Regions from separate parts of the Streptomyces sp. NPDC057950 genome, predicted to be linked through region 1. Evidence: riboswitches for the same ligand, from Rfam matches in the RefSeq annotation. Region 1 holds a riboswitch; each other region holds the start of a gene.

What was found. Region 1 has a riboswitch for thiamine pyrophosphate ahead of thiO (glycine oxidase ThiO). Riboswitches for the same ligand answer to the same signal wherever they lie in the genome.
Region 2: another riboswitch for thiamine pyrophosphate. It lies ahead of thiC (phosphomethylpyrimidine synthase ThiC); the one in region 1 lies ahead of thiO (glycine oxidase ThiO).
Region 3: another riboswitch for thiamine pyrophosphate. It lies ahead of ACFVTC_RS32885 (thiamine ABC transporter substrate binding subunit); the one in region 1 lies ahead of thiO (glycine oxidase ThiO).
Region 4: another riboswitch for thiamine pyrophosphate. It lies ahead of ACFVTC_RS11565 (purine-cytosine permease family protein); the one in region 1 lies ahead of thiO (glycine oxidase ThiO).

What each region holds. Positions count from the first base shown of each region.
Region 1 covers NZ_JBHVPP010000002.1:178,327-185,343, forward strand. The annotation lists gene ACFVTC_RS05010 (thiazole synthase) at 1-411, opposite strand, end outside; gene thiS (sulfur carrier protein ThiS) at 415-615, opposite strand; gene thiO (glycine oxidase ThiO) at 612-1,790, opposite strand; TPP riboswitch at 1,788-1,899, opposite strand; gene ACFVTC_RS05025 (NAD(P)/FAD-dependent oxidoreductase) at 2,187-3,419, shown strand; gene ACFVTC_RS05030 (Rv2175c family DNA-binding protein) at 3,805-4,170, shown strand; gene thiE (thiamine phosphate synthase) at 4,266-4,910, shown strand; gene metF (methylenetetrahydrofolate reductase [NAD(P)H]) at 5,094-6,017, shown strand; gene ACFVTC_RS05045 (hypothetical protein) at 6,074-7,017, shown strand, end outside.
Region 2 covers NZ_JBHVPP010000014.1:56,281-63,297, reverse strand. The annotation lists gene ACFVTC_RS23210 (metallophosphoesterase) at 1-616, shown strand, start outside; gene ACFVTC_RS23205 (hypothetical protein) at 798-1,667, shown strand; gene ACFVTC_RS23200 (VWA domain-containing protein) at 1,782-3,233, opposite strand; gene thiC (phosphomethylpyrimidine synthase ThiC) at 3,386-5,215, opposite strand; TPP riboswitch at 5,208-5,364, opposite strand; gene ACFVTC_RS23190 (YibE/F family protein) at 5,436-7,004, shown strand.
Region 3 covers NZ_JBHVPP010000023.1:97,437-104,453, forward strand. The annotation lists gene ACFVTC_RS32875 (phosphatidate cytidylyltransferase) at 1-139, shown strand, start outside; gene rlmN (23S rRNA (adenine(2503)-C(2))-methyltransferase RlmN) at 411-1,517, shown strand; TPP riboswitch at 1,557-1,675, shown strand; gene ACFVTC_RS32885 (thiamine ABC transporter substrate binding subunit) at 1,753-2,835, shown strand; gene ACFVTC_RS32890 (ABC transporter permease) at 2,811-4,490, shown strand; gene ACFVTC_RS32895 (ABC transporter ATP-binding protein) at 4,490-5,611, shown strand; gene ACFVTC_RS32900 (LAETG motif-containing sortase-dependent surface protein) at 5,742-6,425, opposite strand; gene ACFVTC_RS32905 (LOG family protein) at 6,575-7,017, opposite strand, start outside.
Region 4 covers NZ_JBHVPP010000005.1:191,922-198,938, forward strand. The annotation lists gene thiD (bifunctional hydroxymethylpyrimidine kinase/phosphomethylpyrimidine kinase) at 1-639, opposite strand, end outside; gene ACFVTC_RS11565 (purine-cytosine permease family protein) at 779-2,173, opposite strand; TPP riboswitch at 2,163-2,257, opposite strand; gene ACFVTC_RS11570 (maleylacetate reductase) at 2,409-3,488, opposite strand; gene ACFVTC_RS11575 (hypothetical protein) at 3,494-3,727, opposite strand; gene ACFVTC_RS11580 (type III PLP-dependent enzyme) at 3,843-5,063, opposite strand; gene ACFVTC_RS11585 (SH3 domain-containing protein) at 6,221-6,574, opposite strand; tRNA gene ACFVTC_RS11590 (tRNA-Pro) at 6,862-6,935, opposite strand.

The sequences.
Region 1 (7,017 bases):
GGGGTCGTCGTTCGTGTAGGGCAGCACCGTGAACCCGTCGTCGACCAGCGTCTCCGCGGCGTCGAGCAGCTCGATCGGGTCGGGCAGCAGGGTGCGCTCGTCGGCGATGACCTCCAGTTTCACCAGGTCGGTGCCGAGCGCCTCCCGGGCAAGCCGCGCGGTCAGCACCGCCTCGCCCGCAGTGAAGCACCCCGCGGTGTTCGGCAGCACCCGGATGCCGAGCCGGCCGAGCACGGACAGGACGGAGCCGTGCGCCGCGGGATCCACCCGGCGCATCGCGACGGTCGTCAGCTCCGTCCCGGACGCCACGAGCGACCGTTCCAGCACGTCGAGGCTGGGCGCGCCTCCCGTACCCATGATCAGCCGGGACGAGTAGGACGTACCTCCGAGGACGAACGGATCGTCGGCCATGGGTCAGCCTCCTTGGACAGCGGTGAGGACCTCGACACGGTCTCCCTCGCGCAGGGACGTGGCGGACCACTGGGTGCGCGGGACGACGGTCTCGTTGAGCGCGGCGGCGACGCCGGAGGGCGCCGCCGTGAGGGTGGCGACGAGCGTGTCGAGGGCGGTGCCCGCGGCGACGAGCCGGCGCTCGCCGTTGACGAGGATGTTCATACGGGCTGCTCCGTGCGTGTCGGGCTGAACCGGTGGGGAGTGAAGGGGCGCGCTTCCTCGGGGAGCTCCCCCGAGGCGAGGACGTGCGCCATGACGTCCCCGGTGACGGGGGTGAGCAGGACGCCGTTGCGGTGGTGGCCGGTGGCCAGCAGCAGTCCGTCGAGCCCGGTCGGGCCGAGCAGCGGAGCGTTGTCGGGCGAGCCGGGGCGCAGTCCGGCCCGGGTCTCGGTGAGCGGCAGTTCGGTGATCCCGGGCACCAGCTCATGGGCGTCGCGCAGCAGCTCGTACACGCCGCCCGCGGTCACCGTGGTGTCCCAGCCCAGCTCCTCGCTGGTCGCACCGACGACGAGTTCGCCGCTCTCGCGCGGCACCAGATAGACCTGGCTGCCACGGACCACGGCCCGCACGGTGCGGCTCAGGAAGGGCGCGTACCGCTTCGGCACGGTCAGCCGCAGCACCTGCCCCTTCACCGGGCGCACGGGCGGCCTCACGTCGTCGGGCACGCCCTCGAGCCTCGCGCTGAGGCTGCCCGCGGCCAGTACCACCTGCGTCGCCGCCAGCACGTCGCCGCCCGTGGTGACGATCCCGGTGGCCCGCTCCCGGACCACCGTCAGCCGCTGAGCCCAGGTCCGGTGGAACACCACCCCGGCTCGCTCGCACGCTGTGACCAGGGCCTTCGCCAGGCGGCGCGGGTCGATCTGGTGGTCGCCGTCGACGCGCAGACCGCCACGGACACCGGGCGCGAGCATCGGTTCCAGCCGACGGCACTCACGGCCGCTGAGCCACTCCGACGCGAGCCCCGAACGGTTCTGCAGGGCGTGCAGTTCCCGCAGGTGGGCGCGGTCGTCGGAGTCCAGGGCGACGGCCAGCGTGCCGCACCGGCGGTAGCCGAGATCCTGGCCCGTCGCCTCGGTGAGCTCGGCGACGAAGTCCGGATAGCGGCGCGCGGAGGCGAGGTTCAGGCCCAGCAGGGTCTGCTCGCCGTAGTGGAGCTCGGTGACGGCGGCGAGCATTCCGGCGGCGACCTGCGCGGCCCCGCCGCCGGGTTCCGGGTCCACGACCGTCGTGGTGAACCCGCGCTGGGCGGCCCGCCAGGCCGTGACCAGGCCGATGATCCCGCCGCCCACCACCAGGACGTCGGACGTGACGGACCTCTCCGCCGGTGTACGCGACATGGGCGTCCAGCCCCTCCCTTCGCCGGCATGACCCGGATCAGGTTCGTACGGTCGGAGGCCGCCAGCCTCCCTCTCAGCCCGGTGCGTCCGGGCTCCCGCGAGTGCTCTACGTCGACCACCCTAGCTCGCCGCCGCGTGCCTCAGTAAGGGAGCCTCCGCCCATGGCCCATGCGCGCGACGGCCCCGTCCGGCCGCGGCCGGCGGAGAGCGGGGAGGGGGGGTCGTGGACGGGCGGCGGGACGAACGTGGCGGTCCGGATCGAGCGGATCGACGACCCCGACCAACCCGCACGGACCGCGCGCGCCGGACGGACCCGCCGACACCGGGCCGCATTGTGGAGCAGGTCACTGAGCACGTCCGCTGACTGACGGATTGTCAGGTGTCTATGGTGATCAGGTGAGCGAGCAGACGCAGGGGCAGAAGCAAGGGCCTACGGCACGCCGGGTCGTCATCGCGGGCGCGGGCATGGCCGGCGTGCAGACCGCGGTCGCCCTGCGCGAACAGGGATTCACCGGCGGTGTGACACTGATCGGCGCCGAGCCGCACCAGCCGTACGACCGGCCGCCGTTGTCCAAGGCGGTGCTGCTCGGAAAGGCCGAGCACTCCGCCTTCGACATCGACTTCGAGGCACTGGGCATCGAACTGAGACTCGGCTGCGAAGCGCTGGGCCTGCGCCCCGGGGACCACGAGCTGGACACCGCCGCGGGACCGGTGCCCTACGACCTCCTGGTGCTGGCCACCGGCGCGGAACCGATCCAGCTCCCCGGCGCGGAGGGCATGCCCGGCGTCCATCTCCTGCGCACCCTGGACGACGCCGAACGGCTGCGCCCCGTGCTGGCCCGGCAGCACGACATCGTGGTGGTCGGGGCGGGCTGGATCGGAGCGGAGTTCGCCACGGCGGCGCGCGAGGCCGGGTGCGCGGTGACGGTCGTCGAGGCCGCCGACCGGCCACTGGCCGGGGCACTGCCCGCCGAGGTGGCCGCGCCGATGGCCGCCTGGTACGCGGACAGCGGGGCCTCGCTGCGCACCCACGCGCGCGTGGAGCGCGTCGAGCCCGGTGCCGTGGTGCTCGACGACGGGTCCCGGGTGCCCGCGGGCGCCGTGGTCGTCGGCATCGGCGCCCGGCCCGCCACCGCCTGGCTGGCCGACTCCGGCATCGAGCTCGGAGCCCACCGCGAGGTCGTCGCCGACAGTCACCTGCGCACCTCCCTGCCGGACGTCTACGCGGTCGGCGACTGCGCGTCCTTCCCCTCGGGCCGGTACGAGGAGCGCCTCCTCGTCCACCACTGGGACAACGCCCTGCAGGGACCGCGCACGGTGGCGGCGAACATCATCGGCGAGGCCCCGGTGGCGTACGACCCGGTTCCGTACTTCTGGTCCGAGCAGTTCGGCCGTTTCGTCCAGTACGTCGGCCACCACGCGCCCGCCGACACGACCGTCTGGCGCGGCGGCTCCTCGGGCGCCGCCTGGACGGTCTGCTGGCTGCGCGACTCCCGCCTCGTCGCGCTCCTGGCGGTGGGGCGCCCCCGCGATCTGGCCCAGGGCCGCCGTCTGATCGAGGCGGGCATGCCGCTGGACCCGGAGATCCTGTCGGATCCTTCACGTCCGCTGAAGGACGCCACGGCCTAGGCGGGCACCCAGGCCCCCGTTCGGGCGGCGACGCGAGGGGCCGGGCCTGCCCGGCCCGGTGGGCTCCCTCGCCGGGGGGGCGGCCGGGCGACCGGGGCCGACGAATCCCGCCGAGCCGCTCGCCCGAGGGCGGCCCTGCGGCCCTGCGGCCCTGCGGCCAGGCAACCGGGCAACCGGGCAACCGGGCGGCCGGGCGGCCGGGCGGCCAGACAACCGGGCGGCCGGGCGGCCGGGCGAGTGAACCCGCCGGATCCGCTCGCCGCGTGGCCCGCGCCCGCGCCACCGTGCCGGAATTCGGTGGAATTCCACGAGATTCACGCGCTTCTGACGCGGGACGGGCGGCGCTCGGGTACCGAGTGTCAGTCCGGGATGGCAGGCTTGTCCCGTGACCGAGATTGACGCAAAGATCGATGCTCTCGTCCCCGCCTGGCTCACCCTCCCCGACATCGCCGAACAGTTCGGCGTCGAGGTGACCCGCGTCCGGCAGCTGGTCAAGGAAGGCCAGCTGATCGCCGTACGCCGTGGTGAGAACCGCGCGCTGCACGTCCCCGCCGCTTTCATCGACGAGGACAAGGTCGTCAAGGGCCTCACCGGCACCCTGACGCTCCTGCGGGACGACGGCTTCACCGACGAAGAGATGCTCGAGTGGCTCTTCACCCCCGACTCGACCCTGCCCGGCACCCCCGCGCAGGCGCTGAGCGAGAATCGCGGCACGGAGGTGAAGCGTCGCGCCCAGGCGCTCGCCGTCTGATCCGACAACACGTCCGGCGTACGGACCACGGCCGGCCCCGGGCCACCCCGGCCGCCGTGGCCCGTACGCACCGCCGCACCACGGGGGATCCACGCATGCCCGAGAACGCCGCCCGCCTCGCCGACGCCCGCGTCTACCTCTGCACGGACGCGCGCACGCGCCAGGGCGACCTCGCCGAGTTCCTGGACGCCGTCCTGGCGAGTGGCGTCGACATCGTGCAACTGCGCGAGAAGGGCATGGAGGCCGCCGAGGAGCTGGAACACCTGCGGGTCTTCGCGGACGCCTGCGCCCGCCACGGCAAGCTCCTCGCGGTCAACGACCGGGCGGACGTCGCCCACGCGGCCGGCGCCGCCGTCCTCCATCTGGGCCAGGGCGACCTCCCGGTCCCCGCGGCCCGCGCCATCCTCGGCGACGAAGTCCTGATCGGCCGTTCCACGCACGCGGCGGCTGAGGCCGCGGCCGCCGCCGTCCAGGACGGCGTGGACTACTTCTGCACCGGCCCCTGCTGGCCCACTCCCACCAAGCCGGGCCGCCACGCACCGGGCCTCGACCTGGTCCGCCACACCGCCGCGCTCGACACCGACCGCCCCTGGTTCGCCATCGGCGGCATCGACCTGGGCAACCTCGACGAGGTGCTGGAGGCGGGCGCCCGCCGTGTCGTCGTGGTCCGCGCGATCACCGAGGCGGACGACCCCGCGGCGGCGGCCGCCGAGTTCGCGAAGCGGCTGCGGCAGGCCTGACCGCGCGGAGCCGGCCCGGCCCGTGGCGCGCGACCTGTGGCGTGCGGCCCGTGGCGCGCGGACCGTCCCGCCGCCCGTCGGGTCGTCCCGCGCTCTGTCCGAGGGGTGGACAAGAAGCCGACGAATCGGACAATTCTTTCCGGTTCGGTTGGGGGACCGGCGCCCCCTGGTTAACCTGCGAGTATGGCCCTCGGATCTGCCTCCACCAGGACTGACCGCGCACGCATCGTGAGCGACATGCTCGCGTCCGGCAAGAAGACGTACTCGTTCGAGTTCTCCGCGCCGAAGACCCCCAAGGGCGAGCGGAACCTGTGGAACGCGCTGCGCAGGGTCGAGGCCGTCGCCCCCGACTTCGTCTCCGTGACCTACGGAGCGGGCGGCTCCACCCGCGCCGGCACGGTCAGGGAGACCGAGCAGATCGTCGCCGACACCACGCTCACACCGGTGGCCCACCTCACCGCCGTCAACCACTCCGTGGCAGAGCTGCGCAACATCATCGGCCAGTACGCGGACGCGGGGATCCGGAACATGCTCGCGGTCCGCGGTGACCCGCCCGGAGACCCCATGGGCGACTGGGTCCCGCATCCCCAGGGCCTGACCTACGCGGCCGAACTCGTCCGTCTCATCAAGGAGTCCGGCGACTTCTGCGTGGGCGTCGCCGCCTTCCCCGAGATGCATCCGCGCTCCGCCGACCAGGACGCGGACGTCGCGCACTTCGTCGACAAGTGCCGGGCCGGCGCGGACTACGCGATCACGCAGATGTTCTTCCAGCCCGAGTCGTACCTGCGGTTGCGCGACCGGGTCGCGGCTGCGGGCTGCGGGACACCGGTGATCCCCGAGGTCATGCCGGTGACGAGTGTGAAGATGCTGGAACGGCTTCCGCAGCTCAGTAACGCTTCATTCCCGGACGTCCTGAAAGAGCGGATCCTCACAGCCAAAGAGGATCCGGCGGCTGTACGCTCCATTGGCATCGAGTTCGCGACGGAGTTCTGCGCGAAGCTGCTGGACGAGGGCGTCCCCGGACTGCACTTCATTACGCTGAACAACTCCACGGCGACGCTGGAAATCTACGAGAATCTGGGCCTGCACCATCCACAGCAGGCCTAGACCGGTCGCACCCGCGTACGACACACTGCGTAGCGGCCACTGGGAGAGGGGCGTACATGGGCTTGACGGTCCTCTATATCGCTTTCGGCATCGTCGCACTGTGGCTCCTCGGCGAGGTTCTGCTGCAGTACAAGGCGCGGCTGCGCTACCGGCTGCTCGCCTTCGTCGGCTTCGCCGGTGTGGTCCTCGGTGTGCTGATCCCGTCCGTGATCGTCGTCGGTCTGGGTGCGGCCGCCTTCGCGGTCGGCCAGACGTACGTCACGCTGTCGTTCCGGCGCGGTTTCGCGGCCGGCTGGGCGGTGGGCAACCGCCAGGGAGCCGACCAGGCCCCGGACAAGGTCTCGGGCAGGAGCAAGCGCCGCCGCGGCGAGCCGGACCGCCAGGACCCGGCGCTGGAGGTCTCCGACCTCGAGGCGGAGCAGGAGGCGGCCGAGGGCGCGCGGTATCCGCAGGGCGAGGACGACTACACCCGCGAGGACGACGTCTTCACGCCCGCGCACTCCGACCGGTTCATGCCGGCCGGCTCCGGCGACCTCACGGCGACCGGGAGCACGGCCGTGTACGAGCCCCAGCCCCTGCCCGACGACACCGGCTCCTACGGCGTCTACAGCGACGCGGCCTACGCGGCCGCCGCGGGGCAGTCCGGTCAGTCCTACGCCGCCGCCCCCTCGCAGGACCAGCAGGCATACGCCTACGACGGCTACTCCGGCTACGACCAGCAGCAGTACGGCTACGACAACAACGGCCAGCAGCAGTACGCCGCCTACTCCGACCCGTACATCGGCACACAGACCTACAACGGCGCCGCGTACGACATGACGTACGGCGGCGGCGATCAGCAGTACCCGCAGCAGCAGGGCTACGGCCAGGACCAGTACGCCGCCGGCGGCTACGGCGGCGAGACCCCGGCCGGCGGTGTCTGGGTCCCGCAGCAGCGCAGCACCGACGGCCAGTACGGCGGCGAGCTCCCGCCCGAGCAGCAGTATCCGTACCAGGACAA
Region 2 (7,017 bases), on a different contig from region 1:
GGCGGTCGGCGGCTACTGCAAGGCGCTGATGGGCAACCACGAGCTGCTGCTGCTCGGCGCCAAGCGGTTCGGCGACACGCCGGTGAACTCCGGCGCGGGCACGGCCACCTTCCAGGCCGCCTGGCTGCTCAACGGCGGCCAGAAGACCGACATGGACCGGCTCCAGGACCATCACCTGCAGTGGATGGCCCGCCTCGACGCCATGGAGGAGGTCGACGGCCACCTCCTGATGCACTCCGACACCACCGCCTACCTCGACTACGGCGACTCCATCGAAGCGGTCAACGACACCATCCGCGAAACCCTCACCCGCAACGACGCCGACGAGTGCTGGGACCTCTTCCGCAAGTTGACCAGGCGCTTCGCCTTCCGCGACGACGGCGGCGCCGAAGCCGTGCTCTCCCTGCTGGACACCTACGGCGGCACCCGCGTCGTCCATGGGCACAGTCCCATTCCGTACCTGCTGGGCGAGGTCGGCTCGGAGGAGGGCGAGAACAGCCCGAGCCCCGTGGTCGAGGAACCCCATCTTTACGCCGACGGACTGGCCATCGCGATGGACGGCGGAGTGACCATGGCCGGAAAGCTGCTGGTCCAGCAGCTGCCCCTGGGCAGCTGAGCGCTCACCGGTCAGGCGTCCGCCACAAAGGACCACGCCGGCCAGGGGGCAATTTCTTGAAACCCCCTGTCACGGCGTGCCGTCACCGCTCTACCATCGGCTTATCCGTAGCAGGCTCCCCTCCGTTTCTGCCCAACGGCTCGTCAGCGTGCGAGCCATCAGCCCTACGGAGCATCGGGGGATGCAGATGAACAGCGTTCCGCAGCACCTGCTGAGTGAGGACCGCCAGGAATACGAGCGGATCCTCGATGAGGCGCTGCGCTCCGCCCCGTACCGCCCGGAACTCGCCGCTGTCGGCCGGCGGCTCAATCCCGAGCAACTGCGCACCATGGCGCTCAACGCCACCGCACTCATCACGGCGGCCGCGACGACCGAGTACGCGCACTACGTGAAGGTCCGCGAGGAACTGCGCCATCCGGCGCCGTCCACCCCAGCCGTCAGCGAGGAGATCGGCTCCACGGAGCCGGGCGTCGCCGCGGTGGGGCTCGCCACCACCATGGGAGAGGTCACCGAGACCGCCGGAGCCGGCGCCATCGCGGTCATCGCGGTGCTCGCTCCCGTTCTCGCCGGAACAGCCGCGGTGATCTTCCTGCTCGTCGGCTATCTGCTGAAGGTACTCGATCCCGAACAGACGTTCGCTCAGACTCTCCTGACCACCGGGTGGGTCTTCGGCGCGGTCACGGCGGCCGCGATATTGGTCGCCGCGGTCGGGCTGCTGCTGACCGCACTGCGCAACGGCTCGTCCTCACTCCAGGCGGGAGCGCACGGCGAGCTCGACGAGGAGGTGGACCGGGCCAGGGAAGCCTGGCGGGATGCCCTGCTGGAGCGCGGCATCATGCCGTTCCTCCGGCACGCCCTCGCCGATCCCGGCGCGGCTTCACTCGACCGTCCGTCACCGACGCCCACCACCGGCCGCATGCCGCATCTCGGCTACAACCGGCCGGGGTTCAGCAGCCCCGACGACGGGCCCGCGGCGGGCCCCCGGCCGAGCTTCTCCAGCCCGGACTTCACGAGCCCTGACTTCGGGGGGCCCGAGCACCAGCCGGAGTGACCCCGGCGGACGACACCGGGGGTGGCATGAGGAACCGGGCCCGCGCCGCCGAAGCGCGGGCCCCGATCGGTGCCCGGCATGCCCGCGTACGGGCCACCGGCGCGGTGGGCGGGATCAGAGGATGCCCTGTCGCCGGGCCGCCGTGATCCAGGAGGGAAACTCGGAGAGCAGCCGGTCGTACAACTCCGCGTCCGGAAGGCCGCCGATGTCGTCCACGGCGAAGAAGCCGACATTGTCGACGCGGCGGCCCGGCAGGGTGTCGAACCGCTCCAGCACCCCGTAGTCGGACCGGCCCAGGCCCACGAACTGCCAGAAGATCGGCTCGTCCACCGCTTCCCGCAGTTCCCGCTCGATCTCGTTGTTGCGATAGACGCCACCGTCGGAGAAGAACAGCACCAGGGTGGGATCGGCGGCCGGATGCTCCCTGACATACGTACGCACTTCGGCGATCGCCTTCTGCTCCTCGTTCTGGATGCCGACCGTCCGCATGTCCACCTGCCCGGCCAGCAGCCCCTTCCGCGGCTTCCTGCTCCGTCGGAAGAGGCTCAGCTCACCGACCCGGACGTGGAGCTTGAGCCACTCGGGCAACTCGCCGAGGGTCAGATCCGGCAGCCGGGCCGCGTGGGAGGCGAACGTCCACGCCTGCATCGCGCCGTCGTCGTCCACCTGCGCGGCCACGGCGGCCATCCGCTCCACCACGTCGGCCACGACGCCCTTCGCGTAGAGGAAGGACATGGACCCGGACGCGTCCAGGATCAGCACCACACGTGCCGTGACACCCTCCGCTCCGTGCTTCCGCAGGCTGACCGCCACCTGTTCCTTGCGCAGGGAGAGCCGCTTGCGCATGTCCACGGGCAGCCGCTCCTCCCCCTTGCTCGGACGCGCCGCGGAGGCCGGGGGCGCCGGTGATGCCGAAGGTGCCGGGGGAGTCCGGGATGCCGGGGGAGCCGGAGGGGCCGGAGGGGCCGGAGGGGACGGAGGGGCAGGCACGGCGGCGGGCGGCGCCACCGGCGCCGAGGCGGGGAGGCCGGGCTCCTCGTCCACGCTGATGCCGAAGTCGGTGGCCAGACCCGCGAGCCCGGACGCGTACCCCTGTCCGATCGCCCGGAACTTCCACTGTCCGCCGCGCCGGTACAACTCGCCGCCGATGAACGCCGTCTCCGTCGTCGCCTCCATCTCGAAGCGCGCGAACTCCCGCCGCGTCCCGGCGTCGAGCAGCCGCAGGGTCAGCCCGGACAGCTGACCGAAGGTGCCGCCGTCGGCCGAGGCGCCCAGCACGACCCGCTCGATCTGCGGTTCCAGCGAGCGCAGGTCCACCTCGACCGTGTCGGTCGTGACACCGGCGTCCCGCCGCTTCCCCAGGTGGCGTACGGCACCGGAGGCGTGCCGGGGCTGGTTGTAGAAGACGAAGTCCCCGTCGTCCCGGACCCGACCGTCCGCACCGAGCAGCAGGGCCGAGGCGTCCGCGTCCGGCGCGCCGGGACCCCCCGTCCAGCCGAGCACGGCCCGTACGGCCCCGACGGCCACCGGAAGGTTGGCGCCCTTGCTCATGGGTGTCGATGTCATGGGCTCAGTCTGCCGACGGAACCCGGCCGTCCGCAGGGGGAGGTCCCGAGACATACCGGCCCGGCGGACGGTGCCGTCCTCCGCGGTCTTGGGGGAAGTGGTGCCCAGGGTGCGCCGGACCCTGGGCACCACTTCCCCGGAGCGTCGGTGCGTCAGTCCGCCAACGGCAGGTACACCCGGTTCCCGCCCGCCGCGAACTCCTTCGACTTCCGGAGCATCCCCTCGGCGATCTCCTCGGGCGAAGCCCCCTCGGCCGCGGAACCACCGAACTGCTCCGCGATGCTCTGGCTGATCTTCATGCTGCAGAACTTCGGGCCGCACATGGAGCAGAAATGCGCTGTCTTGGCGGGCTCGGCCGGCAGTGTCTCGTCGTGGAACTCACGTGCCGTGTCGGGGTCGAGGGCCAGGTTGAACTGGTCCTCCCAGCGGAATTCGAAGCGGGCGTCGGACAGCGCGCCGTCCCATTCCTGCGCGCCCGGGTGTCCCTTGGCGAGGTCCGCCGCGTGGGCGGCGATCTTGTAGGTGATGACGCCGGTTTTGACGTCGTCACGGTCGGGCAGGCCCAGGTGCTCCTTGGGCGTGACGTAGCAGAGCATGGCCGTGCCCCACCAGGCGATCATCGCGGCACCGATGCCGGAGGTGATGTGGTCGTACGCCGGCGCGACGTCCGTGGTCAGCGGGCCGAGCGTATAGAACGGAGCTTCATCGCAGATCTCCTGCTGAAGGTCGATGTTCTCCTTGATCTTGTGCATCGGGACATGTCCCGGGCCCTCGATCATCGTCTGTACGTGGAAACGCTTCGCGATCGTGTTGAGTTCCCCGAGCGTCCTCAACTCGGCGAACTGGGCGGCGTCGTTGGCGTCCGCGATCGAACCGGGCCGTAGCCCGTCGCCGAGCGAGTACGTGACGTCGTAGGCGGCGAGGATCTCGCAGAGCTCCTCGAAGTTCTCGTAGAGGAACGACTCCTTGTGGTGGGCCAGGCACCAGGCCGCCATGATCGAGCCGCCGCGCGAGACGATGCCGGTCTTGCGGTTGGCGGTGAGCGGTACGTACGGCAGCCGCACGCCCGCGTGGACCGTCATGTAGTCCACGCCCTGCTCGGCCTGTTCGATGACCGTGTCCTTGTAGATCTCCCAGGTCAGCTCCTCGGCGCGGCCGTCGACCTTCTCCAGCGCCTGGTAGAGGGGCACCGTGCCGATGGGAACGGGGGAGTTGCGCAGGACCCATTCCCGCGTGGTGTGGATGTTCCGGCCGGTGGACAGGTCCATGACCGTGTCGGCGCCCCAGCGGGTCGCCCAGGTCATCTTCTCGACCTCTTCCTCGATCGAGGAGGTCACCGCGGAGTTGCCGATGTTGGCGTTGACCTTCACCAGGAACCGCTTGCCGATGATCATCGGCTCGATCTCCGGGTGGTTGACGTTCGCGGGCAGCACCGCGCGGCCGGCGGCGATCTCCTCGCGGACGACCTCGGGGTCGACGTGCTCGCGGACCGCCACGAACTCCATCTCGGGGGTGATCTCGCCGCGGCGGGCGTACCCGAGCTGGGTGACCGCCTCTCCGGGGCGGCCCCGACGCGGCTGACGCGGCCGGCCCGGGAAGACCGCGTCGAGGTTGCGGAGGCCCCCGCGCGGCGACGTGTGCTTGATCCCGTCGTCCTCGGGGCGGACCGGACGGCCCGCGTACTCCTCGGTGTCACCCCTCGCGACGATCCAGTGCTCGCGCAACGGAGCGAGTCCCCTGCGTACGTCCGTGTCGACGGTCGGATCGGTGTACGGGCCGGAGGTGTCGTACAGCGTGACGGACTGACCGTTGGTGAGGTGCACCTGACGGACCGGCACCCGCAGGTCGGGGCGCGAACCCCCGACGTATGCCTTGTGCCACCCGATGGACTGCCCGGCCCCCGTGGGCTCTTCGCCCGGGGACACGGCCGACGGCTCGTCCGTCTGGCTGGAGGCAGGCGTGCGTACGTCCTTGTTGGTCATGAGACCTACTCCCTACGCCGGCATTACCCGGTAACAGGTTCAGCGGTCGACGCAGCGGTTTCCGTCCGCCGATGTTTCATGTGAAACATCGCTGAGACGGAGGTCAGCGCCCTCTCAGCCCGGTGCTCCGAGCTCCCGCGTGTGCAAAGGTGCTTCCACGCTAGCGTCATGTCTGGCGCGGTGAACAGAGGGCCCTCGCCGTTCTTGCGATGATCGGTCGGTGACCACGATGCAGCAACCCCCGTTCCCGCCGTCCGAGCCGCGGCGCGGCTCCGGTCCCGGCGACGGCCACGGGCAGGGGCAGGGGCACGGGCATGGACAGGGCTCCGGAAACGGCCGCGGGCACGCCCACGGGCCGGAGGGTGGCAATGGGCACGGACCCGGCCGCGGACACGGACCGGGCGGCGGCAACGGGTCGGGGGAGGGGCGCGGGCCGGACACCCATCTCGGGCCGGGGCACTCGCACAGCCACAGTCATGGCCCCGCCGCGCCCGTCTCCAAGCATCTGCGCAAGGTCATCGCGGCGGTGCTGATTCCCTTCGCCGCGGCGGTCGTCGTGGGTCTCGTGGTGCTCTGGCCCGGCGGCGCCCCGTCACACGAACGCACGGGTGTCGGCTTCGACCGGCAGAGCCAGCAGGCCACGGTCACCCAGGTCGTCCAGGTGGACTGCAAGTCGGTGAACGCCTCGGGGGACACCCCGACCGGCGACACCTCCACCGCCGAGGGTTCCTCCGCCCAGCGGCAGGCGACGGGCGAGTGCAAGAAGGCGACGGTCCGGGTGGACACCGGCAAGGACAAGGGGCGCACGTTCACGGAGATCGTCCAGCCCGACCAGTCACGGCAGTTGCACCAGGGCGAGAAGGTCGTGGTCGCGTACGAGCCCTCGGCGCCCAAGGATCTGCAGTACTCGGTCACCGACGTGAACCGGAAGTTCCCGATGGCGCTCCTCGCCGGGATCTTCGCACTGGCCGTCGTGGTGGTCGGCCGGATGCGTGGGCTCATGGCGCTGATCGCGTTGGCCGTCAGTTTCCTCATCCTGACGTTCTTCATCCTGCCCGCCATCCTGGAGGGGGCGAATCCGCTGGTCGTGGCGGTGGTCGGGGCGAGCGCCATCATGCTGATCGCGCTCTACATGTGCCACGGCCTGTCGGCCCGTACCTCGGTGGCCGTGCTCGGCACACTCCTCTCGCTGATCCTGATCGGTGTGCTCGGCTCGGTGTTCATCGGCTGGGCCGCCCTGACCGGCAACACCGACGACAACACCGGTCTGATCCACGGCCTGTATCCCTCCATCGACATGAGTGGTCTGCTGCTCGCGGGCGTGATCATCGGTTCGCTCGGTGTGCTCGACGATGTGACGGTGACGCAGACCTCGGCGGTCTGGGAGCTGCACGAGGCCAATCCCACCATGGGCTGGCGCGGCCTGTACCGCGCGGGTATCCGGATCGGCCGCGATCACATCGCGTCGGTCGTCAACACGCTCGTCCTGGCGTACGCGGGAGCCGCGCTGCCGCTGCTGTTGCTCTTCTCGATCGCGCAGAGCAGCGTCGGCGCGGTCGCCAACAGCGAACTGGTCGCCGAGGAGATCGTGCGGACCCTGGTCGGTTCGATCGGCCTGGTCGCCTCGGTCCCGGTCACCACCGCGCTGGCGGCCCTGGTGGTCTCCGCGGACCGCACCGGGACTCCGGGCGTCCCCACGACGGCCACAGGGCCCGTGGCGCCCGTACAGGAGCCCGTGGGGGCCCGGGGACCGGTCCGGGGCGGCAAGGGCCGTCGTCGCAAGCACTGAAGCCACCGCACGC
Region 3 (7,017 bases), on a different contig from region 1:
GATCAAGCGGGACCTGGGCATCAAGGACATGGGCACACTGCTGCCGGGTCACGGCGGCATCATGGACCGCCTGGACTCGCTCCTGCCGACGGCACCCGTGGTCTGGCTCCTGTTGGTGATCTTCGTAGGGTCCGGCTGACCCGCGGACTTTCCGGTGAGGGGTCCGTCGTCCACAGGGCGACGGGCCCCTCACCGCATTGAGCGGCGCGATCCCGGATCCCGGGCCGAGGCCGCGTCCTCGGGGGCCGATGGACTCTCCACGGACCCGTCCGACGCGCGCGATTCCCGCGCGTCCGCCTTCGCCCACGGGCAGGTGACCGACCGAAGTCGACGGGCTGCACCCGTAGGTGACCACCCCCACCCCGCTCCGGCCCGGGACGGTCGTGTTGATCTGCGACACTGGAAGGGTTATGCCGAAGCCCGGAGAACTCACATTCGTCGCCCCCCGCGCAGCCAAGAAGCCGCCGCGGCACCTTGCCGACCTCACGCCCGCCGAGCGTAAAGAGGCGGTCGCCGCGATCGGGGAGAAGCCGTTTCGCGCCAAGCAGCTCTCGCAGCACTACTTCGCCCGGTTCGCGCACGACCCCGCGGAGTGGACGGACATCCCGGCCGCCGCGCGCGGCAAGCTCCAGGAAGCGCTGCTTCCCGAGCTGATGACCGTCGTGCGGCATCTGTCGACCGACCAGGAGACCACGCGCAAGACCCTGTGGCGGCTCTTCGACGGCACGCTCGTCGAGTCCGTGCTGATGCGCTACCCGGACCGGGTGACCATGTGCATCAGCTCCCAGGCGGGATGCGGGATGAACTGCCCGTTCTGCGCCACCGGCCAGGCCGGACTCGACCGGAACCTGTCGACCGGCGAGATCGTGCACCAGATCGTGGACGGCATGCGGGCGCTGCGGGACGGCGAGATCCCCGGAGGCCCGGCGCGGCTGAGCAACATCGTCTTCATGGGCATGGGCGAGCCGCTCGCCAACTACAAGCGGGTGGTAGGCGCCATCCGCGCACTCACCGACCCCGAGCCGGACGGCCTCGGGCTCTCCCAGCGCGGCATCACCGTGTCGACGGTGGGACTGGTCCCGGCCATCCACCGGTTCTCCGACGAGGGCTTCAAGTGCCGCCTCGCCATCTCCCTGCACGCGCCGGACGACGAGTTGCGCGACACCCTCGTCCCCGTGAACACGCGGTGGAAGGTGCGGGAGGTGCTCGACGCGGGCTGGGAGTACGCGGCCAAGTCGGGGCGCCGGCTCTCCATCGAGTACGCCCTCATCCGGGACATCAACGACCAGGCGTGGCGCGGTGACCGGCTCGGGCGGCTGCTCAGGGGCAAGCCCGTGCACGTCAACCTCATCCCGCTCAACCCGACCCCGGGCTCGAAGTGGACCGCCTCGCGACCCGAGGACGAGAAGGCGTTCGTCGAGGCCATCGCGGCCCACGGCGTGCCGGTCACCGTCCGGGACACCCGGGGCCAGGAGATCGACGGGGCGTGCGGCCAGCTCGCGGCGACCGAGCGGTAGTCTGACCCGGCACGTACATTTCCATATTCCGACATCTTCATATTCCGACAGGGGAGCGCCACAGCGCTGAGAGTGCGGCAGCCGGAGCACCGGTGGGCCGCAGACCCTCTGAACCTCGCCCAGGTCATTCTGGGTAGGAAGTTCGGGCATCACTCAAGCTGTTGCGCCCTGCCCGGGAACCGCCGAGTTCCCGGGCAGGGCCGCGTCTCTTCCTGGTCACCCCAGGAGGAATTCAGTGAGCACCAAGAAGAGGACGACCGCGGCCGTGGTCGTCGCACTGGGCCTCGTCACGCTGTCCGCGTGCGGCTCGTCCGGCTCCGGCGACAAGGCCGCCGGCCCCGGGACCGTGACCCTCGTCAGCCACGACTCCTTCGCCTACTCCAAGAGCGTGCTGCACGCCTTCGAGCAGGAGTCGGGCTACAAGGTCAGGATCCTCAAGGACGGAGACGCCGGCCAGGCCGTCAACAAGGCCATCCTGACCAAGGACAACCCGCAGGGGGACGTCTTCTTCGGCGTCGACAACACCCTGCTCTCCCGCGCGCTCGACAACGGGCTGTTCCAGCCGTACGAGCCCAAGGGCTCCGACCAGATCGTCCAGCGCTACCGGGTCGACGAGGGCAAGCACCGGGTCACGCCCATCGACTCCGGCGACATCTGCGTCAACTACGACAAGGCCTACTTCAGCAAGCATCACCTGGCGCCGCCCACCTCCTTCGACGACCTGATCAAGCCCGCGTACAAGAACCTCCTCGTCACCGAGAACGCGTCCACGTCCTCGCCCGGCCTCGGATTCCTGCTCGGGACCGCCGCGAAGTACGGGGACGCCGGGTGGCAGGACTACTGGAAGAAGCTCAAGGCCAACGGCGTGAAGGTGGTCGACGGCTGGGAGCAGGCCTACAACGACGAGTTCTCGGGGTCCGCGGGCGGCAAGAAGGCCAAGGCCGACCGGCCGCTGGTCGTCTCGTACGCCTCCTCCCCGCCCGCCGAGGTGATCTACGCCGACCCGAAGCCGAAGACCGCGCCGACCGGGGTCGCCGACGGCACCTGCTTCCGCCAGGTCGAGTACGCGGGGCTGCTGAGCAACGCGAAGAACACGAAGGGCGGCAAGGCGCTCCTCGACTTCCTGATCAGCTTCAGGTTCCAGGAGGACATGCCGCTGAACATGTTCGTGTACCCGGTCCGTGAGACCGCCAAGGTGCCCGAGGTGTTCGTGAAGTTCGGTCCGCAGGCCGAGCACCCCGAGACCCTGGCCCCGGCCGAGATCGCCAAGAACCGTGACCAGTGGGTCAAGTCGTGGACCTCGCTCGTACTGAAGTAGCCGAGGCGGCGCCCAGAAGGCGCGGGAGCGCGACGCGGCTGTGGCTCATGGCCCTGCCGGTCGTGTTCTTCGGCGTCTTCTTCGCCTACCCCGTCGCGGCGATCGTGGCCCGCGGTCTCGAGGCCGACGGGGTCTGGCGGCTCGGACGGATCGGTGAGGTGGTCGGCCGGTCCGACATCCGGCACGTGCTGTGGTTCACCACCTGGCAGGCGCTCGCCTCGACAGCGCTGACCCTGCTGATCGCGCTCCCCGGCGCCTACGTCTTCGCGCGCTTCGACTTCCGGGGCAAGCAGGTTCTGCGCGCGGTGGTGACCGTCCCGTTCGTGCTGCCCACCGTCGTCGTCGGTACGGCGTTCCTGGCGCTGATCGGCCGCGGCGGACTGCTGGACGGCCTGTGGGGTGTTCGGCTCGACACCACCGTCTGGGCGATCCTGCTCGCGCACGTCTTCTTCAACTACGCGGTGGTCGTCCGCACGGTCGGCGGGCTCTGGTCGCAGCTCGACCCGCGACAGGAGGAGGCCGCGCGCGTGCTCGGCGCCTCCCGGTTCGCGGCCTGGCGCACGGTGACGCTCCCGGCCCTGAGCCCCGCCGTCGCCGCCGCGGCGCTCATGGTCTTCCTCTTCACCTTCACCTCGTTCGGGGTGGTCCAGATCCTCGGCGGGCCGACCTTCTCCACCCTTGAGGTCGAGATCTACCGGCAGACCTCGGAGATCTTCGACCTCGCGACGGCGGCGGTGCTGACGATCATCCAGTTCGTGGCCGTCGGCGCGATCCTCGCCGTCCACGCGGGGACCGTACGCCGCCGGGAGACCGCCCTGCGTCTGGTCGCCCCTGAGACGACCGCCCGCCGGCCGCGCGGGGCCGGGCAGTGGGCGCTGCTCACGGGAGTGCTCGCGAGCATCGCGGTCCTGCTCGTGCTGCCGCTCGGAGTGCTGGTCCAGCGGTCCCTGGACACCCCCGGGGGCTTCGGGTTCGGCTACTACAGGGCGCTGACCTCCGACGACGGCGGCATCTTCCTGGTGGCCCCGATCGAGGCGATCGGCAACTCGCTGGAGTACGCGCTCGCCGCCACCGCGATCGCCGTGGTCATCGGAGGTCTGGCAGCCGCCGCTCTCACCGGCCGCGCCGGTCGTCTCGTGCGGGGGTTCGACGCACTGCTGATGCTGCCGCTCGGGGTGTCCGCCGTGACCGTCGGTTTCGGGTTCCTGATCGCGCTGGACGAGCCGCCGCTCGATCTCAGGAGCAGCTGGATCCTGGTGCCGCTCGCGCAGGCGCTGGTGGGTGTCCCCTTCGTCGTACGGACGATGCTGCCCGTGCTGCGGGCCGTGGACGGACGGCTGCGGGAGGCGGCGTCGGTGCTCGGGGCCTCACCGTGGCGGGTGTGGCGGGAGGTCGACCTGCCGATGGTGCGCAGGGCGCTGCTGATCGCGGCGGGGTTCGCCTTCGCCGTGTCGCTCGGCGAGTTCGGGGCGACGGTCTTCATCGCGCGCCCCGACAACCCGACTCTGCCGGTCGCGGTAGCACGGCTTCTCGGGCGCGCCGGTGACCTCAACTACGGACAGGCGATGGCACTTTCGACGATCTTGATGGTGGTGTGCGCGGTGGCGCTGCTGCTGTTGGAGCGTATGCGGACCGACCGGACAGGGGAGTTGTGATGGCGAGGCTCGTCACGAAGGCGACGTCCGGGACGACGGATGCGGGTGCGGGTGCGGGTCCGGGTCCAGGAGCGGCGGCGCCGGAGGTCCTGCTCGGCGTCGAGGCGGCGACCGTGCGCTTCGGAGGCCGGCCCGTACTGGACGCCGTCGATCTGGAGGTCGCCCGGCACGAGATCGTGTGCGTGCTCGGACCGAGCGGCAGCGGCAAGTCCACGCTGCTGCGGGCGGTGGCCGGACTGCAGCCGCTCGACGCGGGACGTGTGCTCCTGACCGGCGACGACCAGGCGGGGGTGCCCGCGCACCGTCGGGGCGTCGGGCTGATGTTCCAGGACCACCAGCTCTTCCCGCAGCGCGACGTGGGCGGCAATGTCGCCTTCGGGCTCCGGATGCGCGGGGCGTCGAAAGAACAACAGGCGCTGCGGGTCGGCGAGTTGCTGGACCTCGTCGGGCTGCCCGGCGCAGCCTCACGGGCCGTCGCGGCCCTGTCCGGAGGCGAGCAGCAGCGGGTCGCGCTGGCCCGCGCCCTCGCCCCCAGCCCCCGGCTGCTGATGCTCGACGAACCGCTCGGCCAGCTCGACCGCTCGCTGCGCGAACGCCTGGTCGTCGAACTCCGCCGGGTCTTCGGACAGTTGGGCACGACCGTGCTCGCGGTCACGCACGACCAGGGTGAGGCATTCGCGCTGGCCGACCGGGTCGTGGTGATGCGCGAGGGGCGGATCGCCCAGTCGGGTACGCCACTTGAGGTCTGGCAGCATCCGGTGGACGAGTTCGTGGCACGTTTCCTCGGCTTCGACAACGTCGTCGACGCGAGGGTGACCGGCCGGGTGGCGGACACCCCGTGGGGGAAGCTTCCGGTGCCGGAGGGCGCGCCACAGGGTCCCGGCACGCTGCTCGTGCGGCCCGCGGGCGTACGGCTGGTCGCTCGCGCCGACGGGCTGCCCTGCACGGTGACCGCACGCACCTTCCGGGGCACCCACGTGGCCGTCCATCTCCAGCCGGAGGGTGCACCGGGGCTGGAGGCGGCCTGCGCGCTGCGGGAGGCGCCCGCGCCCGGCGAGGAGGTCGCGGTGGCGTTCGACGCGGCCGAGGTCGTCGTGCTCGGGGAGTCCTCGGCCGGGTAGGACCTCCGATGCCGGCCGCCTCCGGGCAGTGCCCCGCACAGACGTGTGGCCGGCCCCCTCCGGGAACAGACGTGTGGCCCGCCCCCTCCGGGAGGGGACGGGCCACACGGTCCTACAGGCGTGGTGCGGTTCAGCCGGTCTTCGAGGCGCCGCGGCGGCGCATACCGAAGAAGACCGCTCCGCCGCCGACGACCACGAGGGCACCGGCGATGCCGGCGATCATCGGGGTGTTGGAGTTGGCACCGGTCTCGGCGAGGTTGGAGTCACCGACCGCGGGGGACGGGGCGTTGTCTCCCGGCGTCGCGGGCGCGGCGCTGCTCTCCGACTCCGACGGGGTCGCGGAAGCCGACTCCGAGGGGGCGGGCGAGGAGGAGGTCTCCGACGGCTTCGGCGTCGGAGAGGGCGTCTCGTCGGACTTGCACGCCTTGGAGGGCGTGCTCAGCTGGGGTGAGATGTCCTTGTCGACGATCTTCCCGGCCGTGACGTGGACGCGGTACGTGGCGTTGGGCGCCCAGTCCTCGGAGAAGGTGACAGTGGCGCCCTCACGGGTGCCCTTGACCGTCTCGGAGCCGACCTGGCGGGCGTCCGCGCCGTTGGCCTCGAGGAAGACGGAGACCGTGGCCTCGACGCCGGAGGCGTCGGTGTCGGTCACGGTGATGATGCCCTTCCCGTTGTCGTCGCACGAGGCGACGGCCGAGAAGTCACGGATATTGCAAGCAAGTGCGTTGCCGGCGACACCGAGCGCGAGCGCGGCCGTGGCGGAGGCAACACCGAGGATGCGCACGGAACGTGCGGTACGGCGAGATATGGACACGATTGCCCTTCACAGATTGCGCAACTGCGGGGGGTTTGAGGGGGGTTCTGCTGTGGCAACAGGACTCCCTTAGGCCACACAGGTCTATAAGGGCCAGCTAAGTGCTGTCAATGCATATGCCCTGCCGTACCGTCGGCTTTGCCATGTCGTTAACCACCGAGGCGTTTGAGAGCCTCCGGAGCGTCCTCGATCCGGTCCACCAGAGCGATCCGGGACTCCATCGACCGTTCACGGGCGAGGGATTGGAGGAGCGGCCAGGTGGGATGCCTCTGCGTCCAGTGCGCGCGGTCCACGAGCACCATCGGGGTGGGCTCCCCGCGCGACTCGTAGTAGTTCGGGGTCGCGTTGTCGAAGATCTCCTGTACGGTCCCGGCGGCGCCCGGCAGGAAGACGACGCCCGCGTTCGAGCGCGCCAACAGCCCGTCCTCGCGGGTCGCGTTGGCGAAGTACTTGGCGATGTGCGCGGCGAACGGGTTCGGTGGCTCGTGGCCGTAGAACCAGGTCGGGATGCCGACCGAGGGGCCACCGGCGGGCCAGCGTTCCCGCACGGCGAACGCCGCGCGCGCCCAGTCGGTGACCGAGGGGTTGAACG
Region 4 (7,017 bases), on a different contig from region 1:
GCCGTGGGTGTGCCGGTTGTCGTGGCGCGGGGCCCGCAACCAGAGCCGTTCGGCCCCGTCGGTCAGCAGGTCGGCGGCCTCGCCGGGCAGATGGCCGCCCTTCACCAGGACCCAGCGGGGACCGTGGGACAACAGCCGTTCCGCGGCCAGGCACATGTCCCGCTCCCCCGTCACCTCGATCCCCGTGAGCTCGGCGGTCTCGTCGAGATTCGGCGTCGCCACCGTCGCGAGCGGCAGCAGCGCGGCCCGTACGGCGTCCAGCGCGTCGTCGGCCAGCAGCCGGTCACCGTGCTTGGAGACACTCACCGGATCCACCACCACGGGCGCGGCGACGTCCGACAGCAGCTCGGCGACGGTCTCGACGAGCAGTGCGGAGCCGAGCATGCCGGTCTTCACCGCCTGCACCCCGATGTCGTCCACGACGCTGCGGTACTGCGCGCGCACCGCCTCGGCCGGAAGCTCCCAGACTCCCTGCACACCGAGGGAGTTCTGCGCGGTGACCGCGGTCAGCACGCTCATCCCGTGCGCCCCGAGCGCCAGCATGGTCTTGAGGTCGGCCTGGATGCCGGCGCCGCCGCCCGAGTCCGATCCGGCGACGGTCAGGACGCGGGGCGGGGCGGCGGGGGTGTTCGAGGACATGGCGGGTTCGCTCCGTACGAGAGGCGAGACGGTGAGGCGTGGCGGTGAGGCGTGGCGGGTGAGGCGAGACGGGTGAGGCGTGGCGGGTGACGAGTGCGAGGTGCGGGACGACGCGGCCCGTGACCGGCGGCGGCCGTGGTCAGCGGCGCAGCCGTAGCGGCGCGTACACCACGAGGGCCGCGAGGAACGCCACCCCGTAGGCGAGATCCGCACCGTGCAGGGCCCGCGCCACCGGACCGACGTACAGGCTGGTGCTCATGAACGGCACCGCCGCGGCGAAGGCACCGACGAACGCCACCAGCGCGGGCCACCACGGCCGCGGACGGGCGCTCTCGGCGGACAGATCGACCGGCGCGCCGGCTCGCGCCCTGGCCCGGACGAGCCAGTCGACGACGACGATCGCGACGAACCCGGGGATCCAGTAGCCGACGAGCAGCAGCACGTTCTGGAACCGGGTCGTGGTGTCGGCGGCGTGCATCCACAGCACGAGCGGGAAGCCGAGTACGGCCGCCAGCGCGGCGGCGGCCGGGCGCGGCAGGCGTACGCCCATGGTCTGCAGGGCGAGTGAGCCGCTGTAGTCGTTCATGGCGTTGCTGCTCAGGGCGGCCAGGGCCACGGCGAGCAGCCCGAAGGCACCGAGGACACCGCCGCCCAGCAGGGTGTCGACGCCGCGGGCGGTCTGGTCGGTGAAGACGGAGGCGCCCCACAGACCGAGCGCCTGGACGGCCACGAAGGACACGCTGACACCGGCGAGCGTGCACCAGAACATCCGCGGCCGGGACGCCGTACGCGGCAGATAGCGGCTGAAGTCGCTGGCGTAGGGGGCCCAGGACAGCGCCAGACTGAGGGCGATGGTGCAGGTCAGGACGAAGGCCCCGGCCCGGTCTGCGCCGTGCGCGGAGGCGGTGGCGGCGGGGTGGTCGCCGTTCAGGAGCTTCACCGTCAGCGCGGCGAAGGCGGCCGCGAGGGCGAACGTCATCACGGTCTGGAGCCGGTGGATCACCTCGTACCCGAGGACGCCGAGCGCTCCCTGCGCGCCCATCATGACCAGCACACCCAGCCAGAACGGCCAGCCGCACAACTGCGCCAGCGCGTCCCCGCCGAACAGGCCGATCAGCGCGTCCCAGGCGATCGACGACAGCCACTGCAGCGCACCCGGCACCAGCACGGCCCGTCCGAACGCGAGCCGGGCGAGCGGCAGCTGTCCGGCGCCGGTCTGGCTGCCCCAGGTGCCGAGGTACGCCGTCGGCACCGCGCCCAGCAGGGTGCCCAGCACGACGGCGGTCAGCGCGGTGGCGAAGTCGAGGCCGAGCGCGATGCCGACCGTACCGGTGAAGACGCCGGTCATCGTCAGGTTGGGGGCGAACCACACGGTGAAGAGGCGGCCGGGGCCGCCGTAGCGGTGGTCCTCCGGCACCGGGGCGATGCCGCGCGCCTCGACGCGCAGATCGCCGGGGGCCTCGGGCATCCGCCCGTCGAAGACGCCCTGCGGGCCCCCGACGGCCACTTCACCACGGGCATACGGCAACGACATGAGACATCCCTCCGCCAGTCCTAACTGGTTCAGGTTCGACGGGTGTGATCTCAGCCCACGTGCGGGGCACCCCGTGTCCGGTTCGGCGTCAGGATAGCCCGGCCCGCGCGCACGGCCCAGGCAGGGGGCGCGGTACGTCCGGGCAAGGGGCGCGGTACGTCCCGGGCAAGGGGCGCGGGGACCCGCGCGACCGGGGGCGAGAAGTCCGTGCGTCGGCGTTGTCGCGGGACAGCTCTCAGGGGCCGACGCGCGGCTCCCAGCCCTCGTACGCCGCTGTCAGCAGGCCCAGCACGCCGTGCGCGGTGACCTGGCGGGGGTTCGGGTACGCCTGACCGGCGGCCTGCGCCGCGGCCTCCGCCAAGTCGGCCTCCTCCAGGCCGAGTTCGGCGAGGGTGCTGGGCGCTCCCAGACCCCTGGCGAGCTCCCGCAGGGCGCGCGGGACGTCGTCCGTGCCGAGCGCCCTGGACAGCGTGGCGATCGCCCGGGGCGCGGCGGACGCGTTGTAGGCGAGGACGTAGGGCAGGACCACCGTGTGCGTCTCGGCGTGCGGCAGGCCGAAGGTGCCGCCGAGGACATGGCACAGCTTGTGGTGCAGGCCCATGGTGGTGGCACCGAGGCAGGCGCCGCACAGCCACGCGCCGTACAGGGCGCGGCTGCGCGCGGCGAGGTCGCCGGGTGCGGCGGCCACGGCCGGCAGGGCCCCCGTCATCGCCCGGACCCCCTCCTCGGCCATGAGCGAGACGAGGGGCGAGGCGTCGGGCGCGTACAGGGCTTCGACTGCGTGCGCGAGGGCGTTGACACCGCTGGTCACCGAGAGGGGAACGGGGAGACCGAGGGTGAGTTCGGGATCGTAGACGACGCTTCGGGGCTGGACGGCGAGGTCGCGTCCGGTGCGTTTGGCGCCGTCCTCGGTCAGACCCCACACCGGAGTCATCTCGGAGCCGGAGTAGGTGGACGGCACGGCGATCAGCGGCAGCCCGGTGCGCAACGCGATCGCCTTGCCGAGGCCGATCGCCGAGCCTCCGCCGACCGCCACGCAGCCGTCGGCCCGTATCTCGCGGGCCACCTCGACGGCGCGGGCGGCGACCTCGGCGGGTACGTGCATCCGGGCCTCGGCGTGCAGCCCCGCGCACTGGCCGCCCAGCGCGTCGGCGACCGCGCGGGCGGTGACCTCGCCCCGGCTGCCACAGACCACCAGCACCCGGTGCAGACCGAGCCGGGCGACCTCGCCGGGGGTCGCGGACACGGCGGCGCCGGGCCGGAAGACGACCCGGCCCGGCCGGGTCTCGTACGCGAAGTCGAGCGGGGTGTCCATGGCGCTCATGCCTGCTCCCGTACGAGGTCGAAGCGGGCGAGCCGGAGAGGGGCCGAGAGGCCGAACTCCCCTGGCAGGGAAGGATCGTCGGTCTCGGCGACCTCCTGGACCAGGCCCTGCCCGACGGCGAACACGGCGTCGACGACGTCGGCCGTGGAGTCGGCCGTGGAGTCGGCCGTGGACTCGTTCATGAAGGCGGTCGGGAGGTCTGTCGTGAAGTCGGTCGGTTCGACGGTCATGCCACTCTCCTGGTCCGGCGCACGATCCTGCCAGGCGTGTCCGAGGATGCGCCCCCGCGCCCCCGGCGGCAACTCCTGGTGTTCCGTCGCACGGCCATCGGCCATCGATCATCGGTCATCGGGACCGGTCGCCGTCGGCGCTCGCGTCCAGGAAGTGGAAGCCTGGTTCCGGATAGCGCGTGTGGGCCCGGTGCGGGGCGGACGAGGTGTAGGCGCCCGCGAGGGAGAACACCACACGGTCACCGGCCCGCAGGCCCTGGGCCCGGACGTCGCGGATCAGGACGTCCTTCGGCGTGCTCAGCTGGCCGGTGAGGGTGGCACGCTCCCTCCGCACCACGGGACGCGGCCAGGAATACGGCCATGGCTCCACTTCGAGGACGGACCAGGGCTGGTCGTGGCGCCCGGTCACAGGGGTGCGCAGGTGGACGGCGCCGCCACGGATGACGGCGAAGTCCTCGCTGGAGCCGTGCTCGACGTCCAGCACCTCGCTCGCGTACCAGCCGCAGTACGCGGTCAGCGCGCGACCGGGCTCGATCCGCAGCGTCAGCCCCGGGTGGGCCGCGACGAGCCGGGCGAGGCCCTCGCCGTACGCGTGCCAGTCGAAGCGGCGTTCGGGGCGGTCGTAGTCCACCGCCATACCGCCCCCGATGTCCACCTCGGTGAGCCGAAGGCCGTTGCGGGCGGCCAGTTCCAGGGTCCAGGCGACGACGGACCCGGCCAGCGCCAGGTGTTCCTCGGCGTGCACGCCGTTGGCCAAGTGGGCGTGGACACCTCGTAGTTCGAGGTTCGGATAGCTGCCGTCGGTGAGCAGGCCGACGATCGTGTCGGCCCGGGAGGGATCGAGTCCGGAGGCGGTGGCGGACCCGCCGCCGTCCGCCGTGAGAAGACCGTCGGGCACCGGGAGGTCGAACCGCGGCAGCACCGCCACCCGGCGGTCCGGAGCGTGCCGCTGGGCCAGCCCCGCCAGCATGTACAGCTCGTACTCGCTCTCGACCTGGAAGCGTGTCACGCCCCGCTCCAGCGCGTCCGCCAGCTCCGTCGGGGTCTTCTCCGTACCGCCGAAGACCCGCGGACGGTCCACGGCGGCCTCGGCCACGTGGGCCAGTTCGGTGCCGGAGGACACCTTGTAACCGTCGACGTACGGGCCGAGCTCGGCCAGGATCTCCGGTTCCCCGTTGGCCTGGACCGCGTAGTACAGCTCGACGCGATCGGGCAGGGCGGCTCTGACGGACGTGGCGTGGGCGCGTAGAGCCGCCAAGTCGTATACGTAGGCGGGTAGTTCCGTGGGCGACAGGGAGAGGATGCGGTCGCGCACCGCGCGCGGGGGTGTGATCATTGGGGCACTCCGGGTCGTATGGCGCAAGGTGTCGTCGGCACGCGACGGGGGTGGCGAACGGCCGGCCGACATCGCCGACCGGCCGGCGCGCGACACGGGGAGCGGGGCCACGCCGGAAACGCGGAGCCGAGCAGCGGGCCCCACGCGGAGCAGAGCCGCAGGCGCCACGGGCAGCAGAGCCGCGGGCGCCACGGGGAACAGAGCCGCGCGCTCCGCGGGAAGCAGGTCCGCGGGCGCCAAGGCGTAGCCGGTATCTCTCCCGGGACACGGGTGCGACGCGCGTGCCGGGTCCGCAGTCCGTACCGGGTCCGTCGGCGGGGGCGGAGTGTCCGGGAGGGGCCGACCGAGCGTCCGGTCCAGCGGAAGGAGCGGGGACCAGGAGAGCACCGCCGCCGCCCTCCGGCGGGCCGACGCCCTCGCTCGCAGGGCTCGCGCCCTGTGGCATCCCACCATCATTCTGATCCGCGACTCCAAACCCGTGGCCCGGATACGATCTCTACCCGGTCAGAGATCCTCAGCCACCTTGAGCCGCTCACGGGCGCGAACCGTCCCGGGAGTGCCGCACCGGCACACACACCACCACCCACGACACCCTCCCATGCCGCGGTTCCACGGGCGCGCAGTCGGTGGTGTTCCGGCGGGGCGCATTCACCAGCACGGGGTGAGGAGGTCTCGGGTGCCGGGCACCGGACGCAGGGTGCCGGACGCAGGGTGCCGGGCGCCGGACGCAGGGCGCCGGACGCAGGGCGCCGGGCGCCGGGCGCCGACGCGGGCGCGGACACCGGCCGGGTTCGAGACGTCGGAGCCGCGCGAGCGGCCGGCGAACGCGCCGCTGAAGCGGAGGCGCCCGAGGGGCACTAGATGTCCGCCGGGGCGCAGCACTTGGGAGCCCTCGCAGCGCACGGCGGCGCAGTCGCGGAGCGTGGCGCGCGCACGGCGGACGTAGCGGCGGCTCGGATCGATGCGGGGCGGATCGAGGAGGATCGGATCGACGTGGGGCGGATCGAGGAGGATCGGATCGACGTGGGGCGGATCGGGGAGGGTCGGATCGACGTGGGCGGATCAGGGAGGGTCGGGCCGGCGCGAGGGGACAGGACGCGTTCCGGCATGACGCGGTGCCCGGCTCCGTCCGGAACCGGGCACCGCGTCCGGTCAGGTCAGCAGATGGCCGACGCGGGCAGTCCGCCGTACTGGTCACCCTTGAGATAGACGGCACTCACATAGCCCTCGGCCAGCCGCACCCAGACGTCGTTGACATAGCCGTTGTCGCGGATGGTCTCTCCGTGGGTCCAGCACGACGCGCCGCGCGGATCCCCCGCGGTGACGTGCCCGGTGACACCGGTCTGGCTCGACGGGCCGGAGCGGACGTTGACGTTCACGTACGGAGTGACGGCGTACGGCAGTCCCGCCGCCGCTGCCTGCGCCCCGCCGGCGCCGGTCAGAAGCAGTCCGGCGGCGAACGCGCCGACACCCGCCGTGGTCAACGCCCTGGTCCTCGTCCTCATGGTCATGCGGCCCTTCCCCGTGGTGGAGTCCCGTGGTTTCCCGGGCGGGACCGCGCGTCCCGCGTGATCCCACAAGGCAGCCTTGCAAGTCCGGCGCCGGGCGGGGAACTTCTTTCGACCACGCTCGAAACGTCCCGCCGCCGCCGACCAGCACCCGGTGGTGGTCACGGGCGGAACCGGGGACGCCGCGCATGGAGAGCGGGGAACCCATGTGTGCCGGCTCACGCGGGCATCCCCGGGCGCACGAAAAAAGGGCCCTCACAGGCTGTCGCCCGTGAAGACCCTTCGCACCGTCGGGACGACAGGATTTGAACCTGCGACCCCTTGACCCCCAGTCAAGTGCGCTACCAAGCTGCGCCACGTCCCGATGCGTTCCCCCGCGATGTCCCGCGGGATCGTGCGGACAGAACTTTACCCCACAGCGGGGGCTGCTCCGAAGAGGGCACGGG